2 regions of the Paenibacillus glufosinatiresistens genome follow, and region 1 is predicted to be linked to the other one. Evidence: riboswitches for the same ligand, from Rfam matches in the RefSeq annotation. Region 1 holds a riboswitch; the other holds the start of a gene.

Evidence for each region. A riboswitch is a leader RNA that binds a small molecule or an ion and turns the genes downstream of it on or off. The one in region 1 is predicted to bind thiamine pyrophosphate.
Region 2: it holds a riboswitch for thiamine pyrophosphate, as region 1 does, so the genes downstream of both, RBI05_RS02540 (ABC transporter permease) here and RBI05_RS06910 (ABC transporter substrate-binding protein) in region 1, are expected to answer to the same signal.

Annotation. Positions count from the first base shown of each region.
Region 1 is NZ_JAVFHT010000004.1:73,122-80,787, forward strand. It holds gene RBI05_RS06880 (hypothetical protein) at 1-91, shown strand, start outside; gene RBI05_RS06885 (hypothetical protein) at 189-938, shown strand; gene nfsA (oxygen-insensitive NADPH nitroreductase) at 1,279-2,031, shown strand; gene RBI05_RS06895 (ABC transporter ATP-binding protein) at 2,129-2,947, opposite strand; gene RBI05_RS06900 (ABC transporter permease) at 2,980-3,726, opposite strand; gene RBI05_RS06905 (thiamine-binding protein) at 3,723-4,016, opposite strand; gene RBI05_RS06910 (ABC transporter substrate-binding protein) at 4,062-5,135, opposite strand; TPP riboswitch at 5,259-5,369, opposite strand; gene RBI05_RS06915 (hypothetical protein) at 5,450-6,892, opposite strand; gene RBI05_RS06920 (pyridoxamine 5'-phosphate oxidase family protein) at 7,085-7,510, shown strand.
Region 2 is NZ_JAVFHT010000001.1:554,613-562,278, forward strand. It holds gene thiM (hydroxyethylthiazole kinase) at 1-563, opposite strand, end outside; gene RBI05_RS02535 (ABC transporter substrate-binding protein) at 663-1,775, opposite strand; gene RBI05_RS02540 (ABC transporter permease) at 1,772-2,608, opposite strand; TPP riboswitch at 2,712-2,812, opposite strand; gene RBI05_RS02545 (S-layer homology domain-containing protein) at 2,888-3,574, opposite strand; gene RBI05_RS02550 (Fur family transcriptional regulator) at 3,768-4,238, shown strand; gene RBI05_RS02555 (hypothetical protein) at 4,326-4,730, shown strand; gene RBI05_RS02560 (helix-turn-helix domain-containing protein) at 4,991-5,785, opposite strand; gene RBI05_RS02565 (sugar phosphate isomerase/epimerase family protein) at 5,953-6,720, shown strand; gene RBI05_RS02570 (DMT family transporter) at 6,774-7,666, opposite strand, start outside.

The DNA.
Region 1 (7,666 bases):
ATCAATTTATGTGAACTTTGAAGTAATAGCTTTCTGCCCAATGGTCAAATGGATATTAATGACGTTTTATCTGGCTTTGCTGGCGGACTGAAGGTGGTTCGAGATCAATCTCAGACCACTTATAATACAAGTGGAAGCCATAACTTAGATGTCTATGGCAGTGTTACTTTTACTGAGGGCACTGTAGCATGGATGACAGCCCCGCTTATTCTGCCGTTTACAACCTGATAAACCAAGAAGATGAACGCAAGGGGAGAAAGGAAGAAACCATGAATTTCTTTACAAAGATCGATTCTCCCAAAATTAATCTATTCCAAGAAGAAAATAATACTTCGGAATATTCTGTACTTAAAAGGTTTATTTCAGAAGGAAAGTCTACTTTTATAACTCCGTTAGTTAGATTCATCATCACACCCTTAGTACTTAAAACAGCAAAGTCCTTATATCTTCCTTGCGATAATCAAAAGGCTTATGAGATCATAATGAAAGAGCTTTCGCCTCATTTCCAAACAATCATTGAATATGATTCATTGCAAACCAAAGATATTTTGTTGCAGACCGTAAAAGAAAATTCCGTTCAAATGATAATAGAAATGAAGAATGAGTCTTCTTTGTGGAGTAAGTTTATTACAGACTTGTACCAGGGGGAGACTATTGCAGGCCTCGCTTCAGAGGGGAACAGGGAATACATGTATTTTGAGATCAATCTCAGAGAGGTGAACGCCATTCAGTCTCCCTTTACCGAATTCCTATGGGACTTTTGGAGCTATACCTATCTCGTTCGTCCGGGTGCTGTTTATTTAACCCCTGGGCAATGGGAAATGGATGACCATTTCGGAGAGCACCTTGCTGTTCGTTTGCTTGCTGGCTTCTGCAACCAGATGATCGTTGCGGTTCATCCGGAAACTACAAGCATTCATTCATTGATCTTAAGATAAAGCAGGGTGCCTCATAGTCAACGACAGATTGTAATAGGAAATGCGACAGTTCTTCCATGACCGCTCCTTCTGCGATGCGGCCTTGGTAGAGCCACCGATAGATGGTCTTGAAGTATACAGAGGGCTTGCCCTCCATCCGGCGTCTCTTTTCAATCTGCTCGGGAGACCACGTCTCTTGCAGCTTGTATTGGTTCTCTGCGGCTAAGGCATCCGAGTGCTTTCCGATAGGCACGCTCCGTGCTCCACGCTCCTCATGGGTCTGTCGCCCTTCATTTACAATCTGTTTTGTGGTAAACCTGTAGAGGAAGACAACCTACTGGAACAGGAGTGAACCCCGTAAATGAAACCTCTTAATGATACGCTGGAGCTGCTGATGCGGCACCGCTCGATTCGCCGGTTCGCGGATACGCCCGTAACGGAAGAACAGCTTGAAGCGATAGTCGGCGCGGCGCAGATGGCTTCCACCTCCAGCAATGTACAGGCTTACAGCGTTATCGCCGTAACGGACCCCGGGCGCAAGGAACGGCTGGCCGCTCTGGCGGGCAACCAGGCTTATATCCGGGAGTGCCCCGTCTTCCTCGTCTGGTGTGCAGACCTGTACCGTCTGCGGGAAGTGACGAGCGCGCATATGGCTCCCGAAGCCTCGCATATCGACACGACCGAGAATCTGATCGTAGCGACGGTCGATGCCGCGCTGGCCGCGCAGAATGCGGCGGTCGCCGCCGAATCGCTCGGTCTCGGCATCGTCTACATCGGCGGCGTCCGCAATGACATCGCCGCCTTCTCCGAGGCGCTCGAACTACCGGAGCTGGTCTATCCGGTCTTCGGCATGTGCGTCGGCACGCCTGCGCAGGAGCCTGTGCTGCGCCCGCGTCTGCCGCTGCAATCGGTGCTGCACCGCGAGCGCTACAGCGCGCAGGAGACGGTCGAACGGGCGGCGGCCTATGACGAGACGACCCGGGCCTATATGCGGGAGCGCAGCGGCGGAACGAGCGATACGCCGTGGTCGGTTACGATGGCGCATCGCCTTGCGCAGCCCGCGCGGATGCAAATGAAGGAATTTTTGCAGAGCAGGGGATTTATGAAGCGCTGATTGCCAAGCGGCTGCCTGGCCGGAAACAACGAAGCGCCAACCTCGGGATCATCTCCTTGAGGTTGGCGCTTCTTTGGGGTTGCAGCCGAAGCTCCGGTCACGGACGCCGCTGTTCCTCCGTCATCCAGTCCGAAATCCGGCGGCGGAGCCGGATGAACTCCGGATCATCCGCCAGATTCGCCGGGCGTGGCCGGGGGAAGGGCACTTCGATTTCGTGCAGAACCGTTCCCGGGCGGTTCGAGAAGATATAGATGCGGGAAGACAGCAGCAGCGCTTCTTCAATGCTGTGGGTGATGAAGAGCACCGAACGGCGCGTCTCCTCCCACATCTCCAGCAGCCAGCGCTGCATGTCGCTGCGGGTCAGAGCGTCGAGCGCGCTGAACGGCTCGTCCAGCAGCATCAGCTCCTGCGGCGACAGGAGCGCCCGCACGAAGGCGGTCCGCTGCTGCATGCCGCCCGACAGCATGTGCGGGTACGAGCGCTCGTACCCGCCGAGCCCGGCTTTGGCGAGCCAGCCGGCGGCTTCCTCGCGGGCCGCGGCATCGACGCCGCCGGCAATCTCGCGGGCCAGCAGCACGTTGTCCAGCATCGTCCGCCACGGGAACAGCGCCGGCTGCTGGGGCATATAGGCGATCCGCCCGCGCTTGCCGGTGACCTCTTCGCCGCCCATGCGCACCGAGCCGGCATCGGGGTGGAGAAGGCCGCCGATAATCTGGAACAGCGTGCTCTTGCCGCAGCCCGACGGGCCGAGGACGGATACGAATTCGCCGGCGGCTACATGCAGCGTAATGTCCCGAAGCGCCGGGACCTCGGTGCGCCCGTTCCGGAAGGTTTTGCCGAGCCGGAGGACCTCCAGCGCTTGGGCGGAAGCGGGTTCCGCTCCCGCCGACGGAATTGTATCGGGCTTTGCTCCCATGCCGAGCGCCTCTTTTCCTTGGAGTATAGTAATCAGTTCCGGTTCCAGCGGACAAGCCACCGCTCCAGCAGCGCCACCAGGGCGAACAGCAGCAGGCTGAGCGCCACGATGATGAAGATCGCAACGAACATGCGGTCGGTGCGGTAAGCGGCTTTTTGCAGCTGCATATAATTGCCCAGTCCCCGGTCCGAACCGAGCCATTCGGCGACCACCGCGCCGGTGACGGCATAGGCCGCAGAGATGCGGATGCCGGAGAAGAGCGGCGGCAGACTGGACGGCAGCTCCAGCTTGCGGAAGATGGTCCAGCGGCCCGCTCCCGCCATCTGCATGTAATTGCGCATCGCCCGGTCGCTTCCCCCGAGCCCGCCCATCATGGCGACGGCGACGGGGAAGAAGCAGACCAGGGTAATCAGAATAATTTTGGGAAGAAGACCGAAGCCGAACCAGATGACAAGCAGCGGAGCAAGCGCGATGGTTGGAATGTTCTGGCTGAGAACGAGCAGCGGATAGAAGGCCCGCCGGGTCCAGGGCAGCAGATGGAGCAGCACCGCCGTTCCGATACCGACGAGCGTTCCGATCGGAAAGCCGATTGCGGTCAGGCGGGCCGTCGCCAGCGTGTGTTCGACCGGCGGATTCGCGGCCAGCTCCCGCAGCACGTCTAGCGGGGACGGCAGCATCCAGCGTTCGATATCCAGCAGCACCACCGCCGCCTGCCAGAGCAGCAGGAGCAGCAGGACGGCCGCAGCCGGCGGCCACAGCCGGGACCAGCGCGACTTCATGGACGGTATTTGGCGGTCAGCCCATCCATGCTGATTCCGGAAGGATTATGCGCGATCTTGATCTGGGAAATGACGCTCGGGCTGCCGGCCTCGATGAGCGCCGCCTGCATGTCCTGCACGATCTGCAGCAGCTCGCTAAGATCGCCTTCCATGGTGGTCTCCAGCGCGTTCACCTGATGCTTCACGCCGGAGCGCTGGATCACTTCAATGGCGGTATCCACATAAGGAATGGAATCTTCTCCGTTCGGAGTCTTCGGAATTACCTGAATGCTGAGCAGCGTATTCGCCATGTTCATCTCATCCTTTTCTCTGGTGGGATTTGCAGATCAAGCCGCTTACTTCGGCAGGTACTCATTGGTGAACGCCTTGTCCGCCTCCAGCGGCTTGTCTAGAAGCTTCAGTCCGTACATCCAGTCGGCGAAACCCTTCCAGATCGCTTCCTTCTGCTCGCCCCAGCGGGGAGCATCGGCCGCATAGCGCGGACTCAGCCATTTCTGGCTGGCTACGACCAGCTCGCGGTTAAGGTCGGGAACGGCCTTCAGCAGAAGATTGGCGGCCTCTTCAGGATGGTCGATCGCATACTGATACCCGCGGGAGGTAGCTTTCAGGAAGGCACGGACTTCTTCGGGCCGCTCGGCGATCTCCTTCTCGCTTGTCGTCAGCACCGGCGTATAGTAGTCGAACTGCGGCGCATAGTCCTGGAGATAGAGCATGTCGAGCGGCTCTCCCCGCAGCTCGGCTTCGATCCCCGTCCAGGCGTAGAAGACCCAGGCGAAGTCGATGTCGCGCTTAATGGCGGTAAAATAATCGGCCTCGCCGATATTGACCTGCTTGACCTTCTTGACGTCCCCGCCGAGCGGGTCCATGATCGCCTTCATCGTCGCTTCCTCGGTGGGCGAGCCCCAGCCGCCGTAGGTTTTGCCCTCGAAATCCTTGGGCGACTTGATGTTCCGGTCCTTCGGAGCGGCGAAGCCCGATGTATTATGCTGGATGATTGCCGCGATGGAGACGAGCGGAACTCCCTGAACGCGGGCCATCGTCAGTCCTTCCTGACCCCCGATGCCAAAAGCCGCTTCCCCGCTCGTTACCATCGTATCCGTTCCCGCAGCGCCGGGCTGGACGATGTTCACATCCAGACCTTCTTCCTCATAGTAGCCCAGTTCCTTCGCGACATACAGTCCGGTGTGATTCGTGTTCGGCGTCCAGTCCAGCGCCACCTTGATCGGCTTCAACTCCCGGCTCGGCGCCTTCGCGGCCCCGGCGGATGCTCCGGCCGAAGCTGTGGTCTCCGGCGAAGGCGCCGGCGAGGCGCTGCCGTTGCCGTTCCCGCCGCCGCATCCGGCAACGGCCAGAGTCAGCAGGACGGCCAAGGCCGTCAGGCTCCACTGTGATTTCTTGTTCTTCGTCATAACCGTTTCTCTCCCCCTCTTGTATAAGCCTTCGCCCGCCAGACGAGAAAAAACGCTCCGATCTGTTCAGGATCGGAGCGCAGCAGGACGCATGAAGGCGAAAGGCTCCCGAAAGGGAACGGTTCGCTTGGCATAAGCGATTCCTACGCTGGCATTATCCAGATCAGGTATAAGGGTCAGTATCTGTTGGGATACAATCTCAGCCGGCCGATTCCAGCACCCCTGCTTCTATGAAATTGACGGGTTTAGCTTAGCCGTATTATAGACGCCCTGAACGGCCTTGTCCAGTCTTGCCGAAGCCGTCCCGGTCCGCTCTACTCCCGGAACCGGTATTTCTGACGCCGCTTGCGGCGGATCTGGTTCCAGACCTCCCGCACCGCAAGCACCAGGCTGGCGGCAATTCCGGTCATCGTAACGAAGAGGGCCAGGTACTCAAACGGCGAGTAGCCCAGCATTTTGTCCCAGTGGATTGGACTCTTGAGGTCCTCGATGACCTGGTTCATGCCGTAAATGCCGCTGATGACCGTGAAGACGGTCAGGATCATCAGTAGATTGTCGCGGCGCCTTCCCTGAAATTTCTCCTGGTACTGGAACAGGTCGTCCAGCGTGCCCTTGACCTCGTCATATAACTGGTCGTTGCCGTAGACTTTGCGAAGCTGGAAGAAGATTTCTCTGCCCTGAGACTGGGAAATCAGCTCCAGAAAATAGAATTTGGCCGAGAAGCGGTTGATGTCGAAGATCAGGCTCTCGATCTCTTCATAGTCGTGCTCGATCCGCAGCCGGGAGTGGATGTTGGCAAGCTTGAGCAGCACGATCTTGTGGAACAGGCTCAGCAGCAGGCCATAATAATATTCGCCGTACATCTGGTTCGCCATCCGGACGGCACTCTCGCCTTCCCTGCAGGAGACGCAGGAGAAGGTCTGTTCATTCGTGATGTAGTAGGTATCCGGCGCCCAGCGCCGGTAGGTATGCTTCCGGTTATAATCCTGAATATATTCGGGGTCGCTGGCGCTTATATAAGGGCGGTCGGTTCCGTTCAGGCCGTCAATCTGGGAAATGCGGTACAGCACCGTCTCCGTAATCTCCGCATCCGGCTCGAAACCGTAGAATCCCTGGACAAGCATTCGTTCGTCCACGAAGAACGGCAGGGTCTCGAAATACGCGCCGCTCATCTCGGACTGGTCCAGATAGTCCCGCAGGTGAGGAGCCAGTATGCCGAAGAGCAGGTCCTCCGTCTGGCTGAACGTTCGGCTCGGACAAGAGAAGGTAACGGCGCGGTCGGCGTCCGAGGCATCCTCCAGAGAGCGGAAGCGGTCGGCGAATTCCAGCGCTTCGCTGAGGGTATACTCGCCGGTAAGCTCAAGGCGGATGGTCACAAAGCCGAGCTGGAAAGGACAAAGGAATATATCGGTCGAGAGCAGCCGGAAGGGCATGCGGCGCTGCGGCATAAGCATCTCGCAGTCCAGAATGTGGGCGCGCGAATAGCGGTGGAAGGCGTCGGGCTCCTTCTCTGCGCGCGGAAACAGGACATGTGCTGCGAAAGGCAGGTAGACGCGCTCCATATTCTCATGGGAGATGCAGTAGCCCTCACCGTAATAGGCGTCTTCCAGCCGGGTCTCATCCAGAAAGAACGGCTCGAAGCCGTCCAGGAGAAGCTGGTCTCTCAGCTCCCGGTTGCGTCCCTCCTGAAGGGAGAACGGAAAGATAAATTGCAGCAGTGCGGTGCTCAGCCTGGGTTCGTTGTCGGCTAGATTCATGGCTCGTTCCTCCCGGATTCCCGGGCTCCGAAGACTGGCTCCGGCGCCCGTTGACTGTTCATTCCCTCTTATTACCCTGAAGGTCCTCGTCCGCCTCTGGGATTCATTTCATGCAAGACGGGTACACTACCAGTATACCCTAACACATTGCCAGGCGGGTACGGACCCGCACGGAAGGAGAATGAAGGAATCATGACACAATCACTGACAGAAGAACGCATCGGACAGGTGCTGGACGCGAACCGCTTCGGGTCCTTCGGAACCGTCGAAGCCGGAGGCAAGCCCAAGGTCCGCTATATGGCCGTCTATCACGAGGGTCTGAACATTTATCTGGCCACCGACCGCAAGACGCACAAGGTGGAAGAGCTGGAGGACAACCCGAACGCTTTCCTGCTGGTGGGCTACGAATCCGGCGGCAGCAAGGATGTGCTTGAGGTTGAGGCCCGGGTGTCGATCTCGTCGGACGAATCCCTGCGCAAGCAGGTCTGGAATCCGGATCTGTCCCGCTGGTTCAAGGGACCGGAGGATCCCGATTATGTCGTGCTGAAGCTGGACCCGCAGCGCATCGAGCTGGAATCGGGCGGAGAACGTTCCGTCTGGGAGAAGGCGCAGGGCTAGACGCCTTACGCCCGCCGGCCTGTCCCGCCAGGGACGGCACTTGCGCAAAGCGGCATCATTGCGGACCGAAAAAACAGGTCTTCGGACTGATTTTCGGTCCTTTTTGGCGTCCGGATTATGGTACAATCAAGCCATCAGGCGGAAGTAGGAATCTAT
Region 2 (7,666 bases), on a different contig from region 1:
CCGGTTACGCGGGTGAGCAGCGGATGACCGCTCCGGATAAGGAGCGTTCGCTTGCCGTCCGTTACGACATCCTCCCGTCCGGTCGCGATCACGACACAGCCGTAGAGGCGGGCAGCGCGTTCAGCGGCCGGAACGATGTCTCCCGCACTCTCTCCGGCATCCACTCCCTTGCTGGCCCAGGCTTCTCCGGCAAGATTCGCAATCTCTGCCGCATTGCCGCGGATGGCCGCAAGCTTAAGACTGCGGGCCAGCAGGGAAGCCGATTCGGTCCGGTAGGCCGTGGCGCCGGCACCTACAGGATCAAGCACGACCGGAACGCCGCTCCGGTTCGCGGACTGGCCGGCGCGCAGCATGGCTTCCAGCGAGAGCTCGTCCAGCGTGCCCATATTGAGCACGACGGCCCCCGCCATCGCGGCGGCTTCCTCGACTTCGGGCAGGCCGGCAGCCATGAAAGGGGAAGCGCCGATAGCGAGCAGACCGTTCGCGCTGAAATTGGCGACAACAATATTCGTGATGTTGTGGACAAGCGGGTTGACTTGTCGAACTTGATCCAGGTAAGACATGGGAAATCCTCCTTGTGAATAAGTTGAGAACCTGTTTGCGTTGCAAGAGCGTAATTCTGCCGCAGAGCGAGAAGCGAGAGGGTACAGAGAAGGGCAGGCTCACGGAGCAATCAGGCGATTGTCGGAACCGGCCTCCTTCGGGTCGATATTTCCGGGCAGCAGCTTCCGGTCTTTAAGCCAGCTCCCGATCGGGTCCCAGGATTCCGGGCCGAGGTAGCCGTAGGGCTCGTCTCCGAAATCCATCAGCGGCAGCAGCAGGGCAAGGCTGGCCCGCTCAATCTCCGGATCAAGCGGAGCGGCGGTCTCCTCATGCTTCAGCAGAATCGCCAGCGCTTCCTGCGGATGGCCTTTGACATAGGCCTGTCCTTCCGCAGCGGCGGCGAGAAACCGCCGGATCACTTCGCCGCGTTCGGCCAGGGTCTGCTCGCTGGCGGCGAAGACCAGCTCGGCATAATCGGGTACGCCGAAATCCGCCGGATTCAGCGAGAGAACGGGACAATGCTGCTTGTCCAGCAGCAGCTCTTCGTGGTTGACAAATCCGCCGATTACGGCATCGGTCCGTCCGGTGGCGAGAGCGGGAATCAGGTCATAGCCGACATCGACCAGGTTCAGCCGGGAAGAGTCGCCGCCGTCCGCTTCGACCATGGTACGGAGCATGGCGTCATAGAGCGGAATAGAGGAATACCCGATCGTCCGGCCAGGAAGCTCTCGGGGCCGTGTGATTCCTTCTTCATCTGCCCGGATCAGCAGCCGGTTCAGCGGATGGCGGACAACGGCGGATACCGCTTTGACGGGAACGGACGCCCCCCGCGCCATCAGAACCTGCGGCTGATAGGTCAGAGCGAGATCGACTTGGCCGGCGGCGGCCAGTCTCAAGGCATCGTTGGTTTCAGCGGGCATCCGCAGTTTGACTTTCAGATTCCTGTCGGCAAAATAACCGTTCTCCTCCGCCGCATAAAGAAACGAATGCACCGCGTTCGGATACCAGTCCAGCATGACGGTCAGCTGGTCGGGCCGGGACCTGCTCTCGTCCGCCGATCCCGGCCGGGCGGCATCCGCCGCGTTCTGGGCGCTTGCCGGATCGCCCTGAACCGCTGCGCCTTGAACCGCTGCACCCGTCATCCGGCCACAGCCTGCTGCGGCCAGCAGGAGGCCAAGCACCACGGCTAGGAGCAGCGGGCCGCCTCCCGAACTCCTCAATCTTGAATTCATCCTCTCATCTCCTTGTAATCTTCTATCCGCCCAAGGCTGCTTCTCCGGCAGATGACAGCTTCCGCCAGCCGGACAGTCAGCAGCAGCGAGAGGCCCAGAGCGGCAAGCAGCACGACGGCGGCGAACATATCGGCGCTTCGGAGGCCGGAAGCCATACGCCGGCAGTAGAAGCCGAGTCCCCGGCTTCCGCCCAGCCATTCCCCGATTGTAGCTCCGATTACGCTGTAGACGGCGGCCAGCCGAAGACCGCCGAAGAAAGCAGGAAGGGCGGCCGGAATCTCCGCCTTGATCAGAACCTGGCGCCGCCTCGCCCCCATCGCCAGCATCAGCCCGCGATATTCGCTTCCTGCCCGGCGGATTCCGTCATGCAGCCCTGCCATGATCGGATAGAACGCCGTCAGCAGCACCACAAAGGCTTTGCTCCACAGCGAATAGCCGAACCAGAGAATGAACAGAGGCGACAGAGCGACAAGCGGAATCGTCTGGCTGAAGACGAGCAGCGGATACAGCGCCTTCTCCAGCGCGGGACTAAGCGCCATTCCGAGTCCAAGCGCCATTCCGGCGACCAGAGCCAGGAGAAGGCCAACCGCCGCTTCGCCGAGCGTAGCGGGCAGATGGACCATGAACAGCGGCCCGGCTTCCTGGGCCAGTGCGCGAAGAACGGCGGTCGGAGGCGGCAGGATGTAGGCTGGGGTTCCCGCCGCCCGAACTCCGGCTTCCCAGACGGCAAGTCCCGCCGCAACCGCCAGAAGCGGGGGGATGAACGTCTTGCTTAGCGGCGGCCTCTCGCGTTGTCCGGGAGGCGGGGTTCTGAGCTCCGGATCCGGATTCATCGAATTTCCTCCTTTCAGACCCAACAAAAAACCCGTCCGCTTCACAGGGAAGTGGACGGGTTCATGAAGAGAACGGCGAAGAAACGCGCGCTTTCAATTTCATCGAATCCTCGTATCACTTCCCTACGCTGGTATGATCCAGATCAGGTTCCAAGGGTCCGGCTCTCGCCGTCTCAGTCCACGCGGACTCCCCTAGTGAAGAACGGGTCTATTTGATTTTGGGATAAAATGCCTCTCGACTATATCACGCCGGAAGCCGAAGAGGCAAGATAGAAAGATTCAGGAGTTGTCGGCTGCGGCGGGAGCGGGATGCTGGCGGAGATAGTCCAGGGCATCATAGAGCATAACCGCCGCTTCGCCGCGGCTGATCTCCCGCTTCGGGTCGAACCGGCCGCTGCTGTCGAGCTGCGTAATGCCGTATTTCAGCGAACGGACTACGGCGCCCTGATACTCGGGCGTCAGGCTGCTCTCATCGGCAATGCCGGAAGGCTTCACGTTGATAAGAGGCAGAGACCCCGCCTGTTCCATTCCCCGGACGAGCAGGAAGGTGAACTGCTCCCGCGTCAGCCTGGACGCGGGATCGATGTCTTCGGGCACGGGGACGCCGTTATGATAGACGCCGAGGAACGCCTCCGTATACCATTGGCCGTCCAGTACTTTCGTGAAGACCTGCGCGGCCTTCGGCTCCTGGATGAACCGGATGGCGTCGAGACTGAACTGGAAGCCCCCGGCGATCAGTTGTATGCCTTGTGCGGCGGTGAGCGGAGCCTTTGGCGCGAAGCTTTGGGCGTTCATGCCCTGAATGATCCCTTTCGAATGCAGCGATTGGATTTTGTCGCTGCCTTCGGTTGTTCCCAGATCTCCGAACGGGGCGGCAGCCGCGTACAGGGACCCGGCCACGGAAAGGCTCAGGAGAGCGGTGAGCGCAAGCGAAGCGAAGGTTATCGAGCCTGCTTTCTTTTTCATCCTATTAACCCCTTTCATTCAGACGGTTGAGGAATCTGATGTCCGTATAAACGATTCAGGAGGAATAAAGGTTGCAGGCGGGAACGCCTCCTCCTTTTCAAGAGCCCAAATATTTGATATTATTACTATATGATAATTATTATAATTAAGAATCGGCGGCTTAAGCGGCCCGGAGAGGATGGTGCGATCCTTGATGACCATGAGTGATATTGCGGCCCAGTTCGCCGCCAGACAATATAAGCTGACTTCCCAGCGCGAAGCCATTGTTCGGGTTCTGCTGGAGAATGAGACGGAGCATCTTACGGTGGAGGATATCTATCTGAAGATGAAGCCCGACCATCCCAATCTGGGCATGGCCACGATTTACCGGACGCTGGATCTTTTGTCCGAACTGCATATTGTCGAGAAAATGAATTTCGGGGACGGCCCTGCCCGCTACGATCTGCGCGGGGGAGGGCAGGGACATATGCACCACCACCTGATCTGCGAGGATTGCGGAGAGCTGACGGAGATCAAGGAAGACTGGCTGGCAGAGCTGGAAGCGCGTCTGGAACGGGAGTACGGCTTTCTGGTGACTGATCACCGGCTGGACTTCAAGGGACGCTTCAAGACCTGCGAGCGGCATGACTGCCGATCCGCCCGAACCGGGCGGCAAGTGGGCTGAGATCTTCGCTGCGCGCTTCGGGTATACGGATTAATGACCGGGCAATTCGGTTATAAAAGGAGTACAACCACGAGGGAGTGATGCTCGATGAAGAACCGAACGAAATCCTCTTATATTGCTGTACTTACTGCTGCTCTCCTGCTGACGGTACCAATTGTATCCGGAGCCAGCGCCGCTTCCCCGGGCACCGCTCCGGCCGGCAAGGTTGCCGCCGCGAAGCTGCAAGCGCCGCTACCGCTGAAGCACGGGTCCGGCATTTATAACGGGCTCGCCGACGGCCACACCGTCGAGATCGACGTCTACGGCGAAGCGACCTCTTTTCAGTTCAGCGATGAATTGAAGGCCGCGGCAGCCTCACTGGAAGAAGGGGAGACGGTGGATTATGTCTATACCGAACGGCGATTGGCCGGACGGCCTGAAGTCAGATTGCTGACGCTTGCAGCCATCAAGGTTCGCAGCCTTGACGGGGACGGAGACGCTCCGGTACACTGACAGGTGTAAGCTGAAGCGGGACCCATAGGAGAGTGAGAGAAGAAATGGCAAGAACGAAGAGCCGCAAGGCGCTGCTGCAAGCGCAGCGGCAGGGCGGATGGAGTCCGGTGATGAACCGGAGAACGAACGGGGATTACGCCGATATTTCCCAGCATGTCCGGGTGAAGCCGGATAAGCGGGCACAACTGAACAAAGCCATGCGGAAGGAGCGGATCACTTATGATGACGCTCCTTTTTGCTGCCCGGATTTTCTTTTGCGTCTAACGGACGGATTCCCGGTAACGGGCCGGAGATACGCCGTATCGGCGGCGGAAGAGCCGGAAGAAGTAGGTATAATTTGCGAATCCGCAGGTCTCCGCCACCTGCTCCAGCGGCATCGGGCTGTACATCATCCGCTCCTTCGCCATTTCCAGCCGTACCTCATTCGCATACTGAATAATGGTTAGACCGTAAGCCTCCTTGAAGAGCCGGACGGCGCGCGAGACCGACAGACCGGTATGGGCGGCCACTTCCTCCAGGCGCACGACGCCAGCAGCATGCTCTTCGATATACTGCTTCATTCCCCTTGCTGCGGCTTCCGAAGAATGGGCCGGCGGCGCTTCCTCCGAAATCCGGTCAATCTCCATGCACAGAATCTGCAGATAGGAAGCCGAGATGTCGGCTGAATAGGCGGAGTGCCGCCGCTGCTCCTGCACGAGGGTGCGGAACAGTCCGGCAATGGCTCCGTCGGCCGGAACAGACTGAAGAGAAGGGCGGCTCGCCCTGTCCCGCCACGCATCGAGCCACGGTCCTTCCGCGAAGATGAAGAAGTCCCCGCTGGCTGTAAGCCCCGGCTTGCGCTGCGAATGCTCGATAATCAGCTGATAAGGCTCTCCGGGACAGATGACGAGCAGATCCCCTGCATACATGGGAGCAGAGGAGCCTCCGATCAGGGTAGAACTGGTTCCTTCGGTCTGAAGCCGGAAGAGATAATAAGGCAATCCTTCGGGAACGGAATACTGGAATTTCTTGCGGTGCAGCGAGAAGCCCGCCGACAGAACGGTACAAGCCGGCATGATCCGGTAGCGCCTCCTTGAGTGAATGAAATAGGAGCAGATTGTTCAGGTTGAAATCAGATTCTTCATTCTATTATAACCGCTTTCATATTACTATGGGAAGGAAGACGGATCAGTTGCTCCGTCATTCGGCATGTATATTGTTCAGGTGAAGGAGTGTAGCGCGGGTGCTGAAGATTGGATTGCAGCTGTATACGCTGCGGGAGCAGCTTGAAGAGGATTTTGAAGGGACCCTCCGCCAAGTGGCGGCTATGGGATATGCCGGGGTGGAATTCTTCAACTATTTTGGACGGAGCGCCGGGGAAGTCAAGGCGCTGCTGGACGAGACGGGGCTTGTGGCCGTAGGCGCCCATCGTCCCTATCAGGCGCTGCTGAACGACACGGAAGCCGAAATCGCCTATAATCAGGCCATCGGCAACCGCCGCCTGATCATCCCCTTTCTGTCGGAGGAAGAGCGCGATTGGGCGGCCGTCATCGCGAATCTGAAGATCATCGGCGAACGGGTCAAGGCGCAGGGCTCTCAGCTGCTCTATCATAATCACGATTTCGAGCTGCTGGAACGGTACGAAGAACAGACGGCCTTCGATGCCATCTATGCCGGAGTGCCGGCCGATGTGCTTCAGGTCGAAATGGATACCTGCTGGGTGCATCATGCGGGATACGATCCGGTGGCCTACATGGCGGCTTACGCCGGCCGGCTGCCGATCATCCACCTGAAGGATATGAAGAAGAATCCGGACGGAACTGCGGAGACCGTCGTTCTCGGTGAAGGCGAAGTGGATCTGCCGTCCATTCTGTCGGCCGCCGAGACGCACGGTGTGGAGTGGGCCGTTGTAGAACAAGACTTCTGCAGCCGTTCGCCGCTGGAGAGCGTTCGCGACAGCATGGCCTGGCTGAAGGGTTACGCCGGGAATGAAGGCCAACTCCGGGGCTGACGGCAGCACGCGGAAGAAGTTGCGGCAGGAAGGAAGCAGAGCCGGCTCCGGGATCACCGGGGCCGGCTCTGCCGCGTTCCGGGGAGAGCGCCGAGCATCCCTATGCCGGCCATCACCACGGCTCCGCCGGTCCATTGATAGACATTGACCCGCTCCCCGAGCAGCAGGGCGGACAGAATCATCGACGTCAGCGGCAGAAGGCCGGAGAAGGCCGCTACCGTGTAGGCGTCGCAGCGGCGGACGCCTGCATAGAAGAGCGTGAAGGAGAGCCAGGTCACGATCCACCCGTACCAGGCGAGAGCCGCCCATTCCTCCGCTCCCAGAACCTGCAAGGAGCGGACCGGGTGCTCCAGGGAAGCGGGCAGGAGGCAGAGAAGGAAGGCCATCGCGGCGACGAGCAGCGCCTGTATGCCCGGACGAAGTCCCTCCAGGGAACCCGCGCCGTATTTGCGGGCGAGGATGTTGAAGGTAGCCTCGCTCGCAGCCGCGGCCAGTACGAAGGCATTTCCCGCGAGATGCTGAAGAGAGATTCCGCCGGGCTGCAAGCCCGCTCCCTGCAGCAGCGCAATGCCGGCCGCCGCCGCAGCGATGCCGACGATTCGCCGGGCGGTGAGCTGCTCGCGCAGGAAGAGCCAGGCCAGCAGCGCGGTTATCGCCGGGGCGGCGCCGGTAAGAATCCCTGCCTCGGCGGCGCCGGTAGATTGCAGGCCCAGGAACAGCAGCGCCCGGAAGAGAACGATGCCGAGCAGCGCCTGCATGACAAGCATGCGCCAGTCGGCGGCGCGAAGACGGCGGGCCGTGTGCAGGAAGGCCCCTGCCCGCAGAGGCAGCGCTGCGGCCAGAAGCAGCCCGAGGCCGGCGGCGGCAAGAGTGAAGGGTTCGAGCTCGCCGGCAAGCAGCCGGCCTGCGACGGGCGAGGTGCCGGCCAGAATGAAGGCGAGCGCCA